Linked DNA regions of Casimicrobium huifangae. The protein of the gene in region 1 interacts with the protein of each later gene in a pairwise test. Links are inferred from orthologs where the notes say so. Each region holds a gene or a part of one and is shown on either strand. Other genes may lie near its edges.

Region 1 (3,817 bases):
GCCGAAGAAGAAATCGAGGTCGCCTACGAAGGCGCTGCGGTCGATATTGGTTTCAACATCAACTACCTGCTCGATGCGCTGGCGACGCTGTCGTCAAACGAAATCACCATTGCGCTGCAGGATTCCTCGGCCAGCGCGCTGTTTACGGTGCCCGGTCGTACCGACTTCAAATACGTGGTGATGCCGATGCGCATCTGACGATGGCGGGTTTGCAGGAGCGGCTTTGCCGCGACTCTATGTCTTCATTCCTCGTTGAAGGTCGCGGCGGCGCCGCTCCTACTGAAAACGAAAACCAAAAGCAGAAAAAGTTTCATGTCCGATACCGATAAAAAGCCCGCTGAATACAACGAAGATTCGATCCGCATCCTGAAAGGTCTGGAGGCCGTCCGCAAGCGCCCCGGCATGTACATCGGTGACACCGGTGATGGCACCGGCCTGCATCACATGGTGTTCGAGGTGCTCGACAACGCCATTGACGAAGCGCTCGGTGGCTACTGCGACGACATCAAGGTGATCATTCATGCCGATAACTCGGTATCGGTCACCGACAACGGTCGCGGTATCCCGACGGCGATCAAGCAGGACGACGAGATGAAGCGCTCGGCGGCTGAGATTGTGATGACCGAGCTGCACGCAGGTGGCAAGTTCGACCAGAACTCATACAAAGTGTCCGGTGGTTTGCACGGCGTCGGTGTTTCGGTGGTGAACGCGCTGTCGGACTGGTTGAAGCTCAAGATCTGGCGCGAAGGCAAAGTGCATGAGATGGAGTTCCGCCAGGGCGTACCGGTGGCGCCGCTCAAAATTACCGGCGAAACGCGCAACCGTCGTGGCACGGAGGTGCATTTCCTTGCCTCAATCGAGACGTTCCAGCTGGTTGAATACCATTTTGAAATTCTGGCCAAGCGCATTCGTGAGCTCTCGTTCCTCAATCACGGCGTCAAGATCGAGCTGATCGACCAGCGCACCGGCAAGAGCGAAAACTTCGCGTACTCCGGCGGTATCAAGGGCTTCGTCGAGTACATGAACAAGGCGAAGACCGTTCTGCACAAGAACATCTTCTATTGCAGCGCCGAGAAGAATGGCATCACCGTTGAAGTGTCGATGCAGTGGAACGACAGCTACGGTGAAAACGTGCAGTGTTTCACCAACAATATTCCGCAGCGTGATGGCGGAACCCATCTGACTGGCCTTCGCGCGGCGATGACGCGTACCATCACCAAATACATCACCTCGAACGAACTGGACAAGAAAGCCAAGGTCGAGGTTTCGGGCGACGACCTGCGTGAAGGGCTGACCTGCATCCTTTCAGTGAAGGTTCCGGACCCGAAGTTCAGCTCGCAGACCAAGGACAAACTGGTGTCGAGCGAGGTTCGCCCGGTGGTCGAAGAAATCTGCGCCGACAAGCTTGCCGACTTCCTGCTCGAATATCCGAACGACGCCAAGGTCATCTGCGGCAAGATTGTCGAAGCCGCCCGTGCCCGTGAGGCCGCCCGCAAGGCGCGCGAGATGACGCGACGCAAGGGCGTGCTTGATGGCATGGGTCTGCCCGGCAAGCTCGCGGACTGTCAGGAAAAAGACCCGGCGCTCAGCGAGCTGTACCTGGTGGAGGGTGATTCCGCCGGCGGCACCGCCAAGCAGGGCCGCGACCGCAAGTTCCAGGCGATCCTGCCGCTGCGCGGCAAGGTGCTGAACGTCGAGAAGGCGCGCTACGACAAGGTGATCTCCAGCGAACAGATCGTGACGCTGATCACCGCGATGGGCACCGGCTTCGGCAAGGACGATTACAACCCTGACAAGCTGCGCTATCACCGCATCATCATCATGACCGATGCGGACGTCGACGGCGCCCACATCCGCACGCTGCTGCTCACCTTCTTCTATCGCCAGATGACCGATCTCGTCGAGCGCGGCAACATCTACATTGCGCAGCCACCGCTCTACAAGGCCAAAGTGGGCAAAGAAGAGCAGTACCTGAAGGATGAGCTGGAACTGAAGCAGTTCCTGCTCAAGATTTCGCTCAAGGGTGCTGAGTTCAAGCCGTCAACTGATGCCGAGCCGCTGTCGGAAAAGGGGCTCGCCGATCTGGCGCGGCAGTACCTACTGGCGGACGCCGTGATCGATCGCAACGCCCGCACCATTGATCGCCGTGCGCTGGACGCGCTGCTTCTCGGTGCGCAGGTGTCACTCGCTGATGAAGCCTCTGCCAAGGCAGGTGCTGAAGCGCTCGCGGCGCGCGTCGACGATGCGGAGCTGGCTGTGGAGCCGTTCTACGACGAGAAGAACGAGGAATGGGTGCTGCTGCTCAAGCGCACGCATAACAACCGTACCAGCCAGACGGTGCTTGATCAGCACTTCCTCGCCAGCGGCGATTACCACCAGATCCAGAAGGCGGCCGAACTGCAAGCCATGGTCGGCGAGGGTGCCGTGGTCGCTCGCACCGACAGCAAGGGCAACCGTGAAGAAGCCCGCATGTCAGGCTTCAAACAGTCGCTTGACTGGCTGCTCGACAAAGCCCGCGCCAACCTCTCGATCCAGCGCTACAAGGGCCTGGGTGAAATGAACGCCGAGCAACTGTGGGAAACCACGATGGACCCGAAGGTGCGCCGCCTGCTCAAAGTGCAAATCGAAGACGCCATCGCCGCCGACGAAATCTTCACCACGCTGATGGGCGAAGAGGTCGAACCGCGACGCGCGTTTATTGAGGGGAATGCGCTGGGGGTGCGGAATTTGGATGTGTAGTCCTGTCTCGAAGTGGATGAGTTGAGACTTGTGGGGAAGAACTCGTGGAAGCGACCGAACCGTAGTCACAACAAATCCAAGCATCAAGAAGTTGATTTCCTAGGCAACGAGCGAGACATTGAGGGAGGTAGACATTTGCGGCCCACACCAAGGAGAACCAAATGAAGTGCGCCATACTTTGCGTCTCAATACTTGCGCTGACTAGCTGCGCGTCGGCCGTCATGGAGCGCTACGTCGGCAAGCTGATGTCAGAAGCGGTCATGGATCATGGCATGCCGTCCAGTGCGTTCGACGTAGAACCAGGCAAGCGAGCCTTTGTTTGGTCGCGATCCATGTACTACTCGTTCGGCGGCGGGTCGACGACAACGGGCAGCGTTATTGGTGGCAACTTGTTTGCGTCCACCTACGTTTCGCCAGCGATGACTACGCAGCAAACCTGCCAATATGTTGCGTTTGCCGACCGCATCAGGACCGACATCGAGGGGCCAGCGGCGTGGCGTATTACCGGCTTCAGAAAACCGTCGCTACTGTGTGAGTAGCTGACGTGATCGATGTCTTTCTATGGGTCAAAGGCAAGGTCTACTTTTTAGCTGCATTTGCGTTCTTCCTGTACGCGGGCAAACAATTCGTTGACACGGAGTACTGGCCAAACTTTCTGCTATTTTCGCTGGCGGCAAACACCTATTGGCGATTTGTCGGTGCTGTGTACATGTTCAACCGCGATCGGCAAGAGCGTGATGAGGTCAACTTTCTGATCAACATGTTGACCGGTGGAATGTTTGTGATCAGCGCAATGTTGGCGTTCTATCGCTCAATAGAATGAACTATTGCCGCTCTGATAGCCCAGGTTGGGCGGATACCCGCCAGGGTCATCCGGTATAGTTGGCTTGACGGAAATGGTGGATGACGCTTCGCGTATCCAGCCTATGCTGGTCACTCGTCACTTAAACGGATTGACCACCTTGACCGTTCCAATCACCTGCCCGTGCTGCAGGTCTTCGCTGTAAAGCGTTTCACATTGCGCGAGCGTTGCTGCGGCGACGATCAGGCTGTCCCAATGTGAAAGCTGGTAGCGCGT
Region 2 (3,577 bases), 2.5 Mb from region 1 along the record:
GGCTCGGCGGCAACGCAGCGGCCGTCAGACAGCAGTGCCACTGGCAGCACCTTTTTCACGGTAGCCGCAGCCGCATTGGGCTCGTGGCTGGATTTGGCTAACAGTCGACTATTCATAAAAACATCGCCTGAGCCCAATCTGAATGCGATTCTTGACGAAAAGATGAGCAACGGCGCGCCACGCAAAATCAATCCGCGTGGCGCATCCGAACTCAGATCAGCTCGCCCTGATCGCCCTCGCCCGGCTCGACGTCCGGTTCGTCGATGCGTTCGATACCGGACAGCTTGACGCTGTCGTCGAGCTTGATCAGCGTGACGCCCTGGGTCGAGCGGCCCGACTCGCGGATCGACTTGACCGACGTGCGGATCAGCACGCCGCCAGTGGTGATCAGCATCACCTCGTCGCCCGGGCTCACCAGCGTCGCTGCGACGACCTTGCCGTTGCGCGCGCTCTGCTGGATGGCGATCATGCCCTTGGTGCCGCGGCCGTGGCGGGTGTATTCGATGATTGGCGTGCGCTTGCCGAAGCCGTTCTCGGTGGCCGTCAGCACCTGCTGTTCCTCGCCGCCGGCGACCAGCATCGCGATGATGCGCTGGTCTTTTTCGAGCATCATGCCGCGCACGCCACGGGCGTTGCGGCCCATGCTGCGCACATCGTTCTCGTCGAAGCGAACCGCCTTGCCGCTGTCGGCAAAGAGCATCACGTCGTGCTTGCCGTCGGTCAGCGCGGCGCCGATCAGGTAATCGCCATCATCAAGGTCAACCGCGATGATGCCGGTCTTCTTCGGCCGACTGAAGTCCTCCAGCGACGTCTTCTTCACGGTACCCATGCTGGTTGCCATGAAGATGAACTTGTCCGGCTCGAACGTCTTGGTTGCCACGATCGCGGTGATCTTCTCGCGATCCTGCAGCGGGAACAGGTTCACGATCGGCTTGCCGCGGCTGTTGCGGCCGCCTTCCGGCACCTCGTAGACCTTGAGCCAGTAGACCCGGCCACGGTTCGAGAAGCACAGGATGTAGTCGTGCGTGTTCGCGATGAACAGTTTCTCGACGAAGTCCTCTTCTTTGGTCGCCGTCGCCTGCTTGCCGCGGCCACCGCGCTTCTGGGCGCGGTATTCCTCGACCGGCTGCGCCTTGAAGTAGCCGCCGTGAGTCAGCGTAACCACCATGTCCTGCGGCTTGATCAGGTCCTCGATCGAGGTTTCCTCGGCGTTCAACACTATTTCCGACTTGCGGCCGTCACCGAACTGCTTTTTGATGTCGGTCAGCTCGGTCGCGATGATCTTTGTCACTCGCTCCGGTTTGGCCAGGATGTCGAGCAGATCACGCACCGTCTCGATCACCTCCTTGTACTCGGCGATGACCTTGTCGGACTCCATCGCCGTCAGGCGCTGCAGGCGCATTTCGAGAATGGCCTTGGCCTGCACGTCGGTCAGGCGATAGGCCTGGTCGGCAGGCTGCCAGCAGTATTCGGGGCCGACGCCATCCGGGCGCAGGAAGTCCACATCGGCACGGGCAACCATCTCGGCCACCAGCTCGGACTTCCAGAGCTTGCCGGTCAGCGCCGTCTGCGCCTCATCCGGTGTGGCGGACGCCTTGATCAACTCGATGATCGGGTCCACGTTGGCCAGCGCAACGGCCAGACCTTCGAGGATGTGGGCGCGGGCGCGCGCCTGGCGAAGTTCGAATTGGGTGCGGCGAGTAACAACTTCGCGACGGTGAAGGACGAACTGTTCGAGGAAGTCCTTCAGGTTCAGCACGCGCGGCCGCTGGTCAACCAGCGCCACCATGTTCATGCCGAAGCTGTCCTGCAGCTGGGTGTTCTTGTAAAGATTGTTGAGGACGATGTCCGGAATTTCGCCGCGCTTCAGCTCGATGACGATGCGCATACCCGACTTGTCGGACTCGTCGCGCAGGTCTGAGATGCCTTCCAGCTTCTTGTCGCGGACCAGCTCGCCAATCTTCTGCAGCAGGGTCGATTTGTTGACCTGATACGGGATCTCGTCGACGATGATGGCCTGGCGATCGGTCTTACCAATCGGCTCGAAATGCGTCTTGGCGCGCATCACCACTCGGCCGCGGCCGGTGCGATAGCCGTTGTGCACGCCTTCCAGGCCGTAGATGTAGCCTCCGGTGGGGAAATCCGGCGCCGGTACCAGCTTGATCAGTTCTTCGATGTCGGTATCGGGCTTCTTCAGCAATGCCAGCGTGCCGTCGATCACTTCGCTCAAGTTGTGCGGCGGAATGTTGGTGGCCATGCCCACCGCGATGCCCGACGAGCCATTGACCAGAAGATTCGGAAACTTGGTCGGCAGGACGGTCGGCTCCTGCTCCTTGCCGTCGTAGTTCGGCTGGAAGTCAACGGTCTCCTTTTCCAGGTCACCGAGCATTTCGGCCGTGATCTTCTGCAGACGGCACTCGGTGTAGCGCATCGCCGCCGCGTTGTCGCCGTCCACCGAGCCAAAGTTGCCCTGACCGTCGATCAGCGTGTAGCGCAGCGAAAAGTTCTGCGCCATCCGCACCAGAGTGTCATAAATCGCACTGTCGCCATGCGGGTGAAATTTGCCCATCACGTCGCCCACGATGCGGGCGCACTTGACGTAGGGCCGGTTGTGGACGTTATTCGCCTCGTGCATGCCGAACAGCACGCGGCGGTGCACCGGCTTGAGACCGTCGCGCACATCCGGCAGCGCACGGCCCACGATCACGCTCATGGCGTAGTCGAGGTACGACGTGCGCATCTCCTGTTCGAGACTGATCGGTAGCGTTTCTTTTGCGAATTGATCCATAACGGAGGCGAATACCTGTCTGCAAAATCAAAAGGTTAACCGCGCATTTTATTCCGGCGGGCGCCGGCCTGTCGCAAGACAGGATCAATGAGAGCGGAAAAATATCGCCTGTCCCGTGCGCGAACGGTGGCCCGCGTGTTCTGACTTGTCGCTGTGGCCCCGGCGAGCACCGGTGGTAAGCCCCCTCACCCGATCACTCGGGGTGTCAGTTGCGTAACTGCGACAGCAAATCTGTCGTTTGTAGGACAAGACCTCAAGTCACGTCCGGTGCGTTGCGCCCCTGAAAAGGGCGGTGTTATATTGCATCAGGAGGGGGCTCTGCCCGGTGCCACGTCGTGTTGCGTGTTGCCGGACACAGTCGCCACGACATCGTCTCAAGCCTTCAAGGGGTACAAAACCAATGAAACTTCGCTTAATCGCTAGCGCTGTCTCTGGTGCAGTGGTTGCGCTTTCCGCGGGCGTAGTGTTCGCGCAAGCCAATCCGGCCAACAGCGCCTACGTCATCTCCGCCACTGGCGCTGCCGACAACAACGTCGTGCGCAGCGGCCGTTACGGCACCAACAACGCTTCCTGCAATCTGTGCTGGCGCACCGGTTTCTGGACGCCGGCCATGGCGCTCGCTGAGTGCGACCCCGACCTCGTCAAAAAGGCTGCTCCCCCGGCTCCGGCCGCTCCGGTAGCACCGCCGGCAGCAACGCCACCGGCAGCTGCCCCGAAAGCTCCGGAACCCCCGAAACCGCCGTCACCCCCGCCCGCTCCGGCCGTCCAGAAGATCACGCTCGCTTCCAA

Evidence for each region.
Region 2: the proteins of gyrB (region 1) and gyrA interact in binary tests that used the Escherichia coli proteins (3 or more experiments, as listed by UniProt). The link is inferred for Casimicrobium huifangae from one-to-one orthologs.

What each region holds. Positions count from the first base shown.
Region 1 is NZ_CP041352.1:2,576-6,392, forward strand. Bases 1-3,025 are described here. They hold gyrB (DNA topoisomerase (ATP-hydrolyzing) subunit B), read left to right. Parts: upstream 1-312; coding sequence 313-2,739; downstream 2,740-3,025. Other genes in these bases: dnaN (DNA polymerase III subunit beta), read left to right, coding at 1-198; FKL89_RS00020 (hypothetical protein), read left to right, coding at 2,901-3,025. Outside these bases: more of FKL89_RS00020, read left to right, coding at 3,026-3,278; FKL89_RS00025 (hypothetical protein), read left to right, coding at 3,284-3,562; FKL89_RS00030 (PIN domain-containing protein), read right to left, coding at 3,680-3,817. UniProt on the Escherichia coli protein: DNA gyrase negatively supercoils closed circular double-stranded DNA in an ATP-dependent manner to maintain chromosomes in an underwound state.
Region 2 is NZ_CP041352.1:2,478,191-2,481,767, forward strand. Bases 1-3,175 are described here. They hold gyrA (DNA gyrase subunit A), read right to left. Parts: upstream 2,789-3,175; coding sequence 212-2,788; downstream 1-211. Other genes in these bases: FKL89_RS20470 (hypothetical protein), read right to left, coding at 1-116. Also shown: FKL89_RS11250 (OmpA family protein), read left to right, coding at 3,189-3,577. UniProt on the Escherichia coli protein: A type II topoisomerase that negatively supercoils closed circular double-stranded (ds) DNA in an ATP-dependent manner to maintain chromosomes in an underwound state.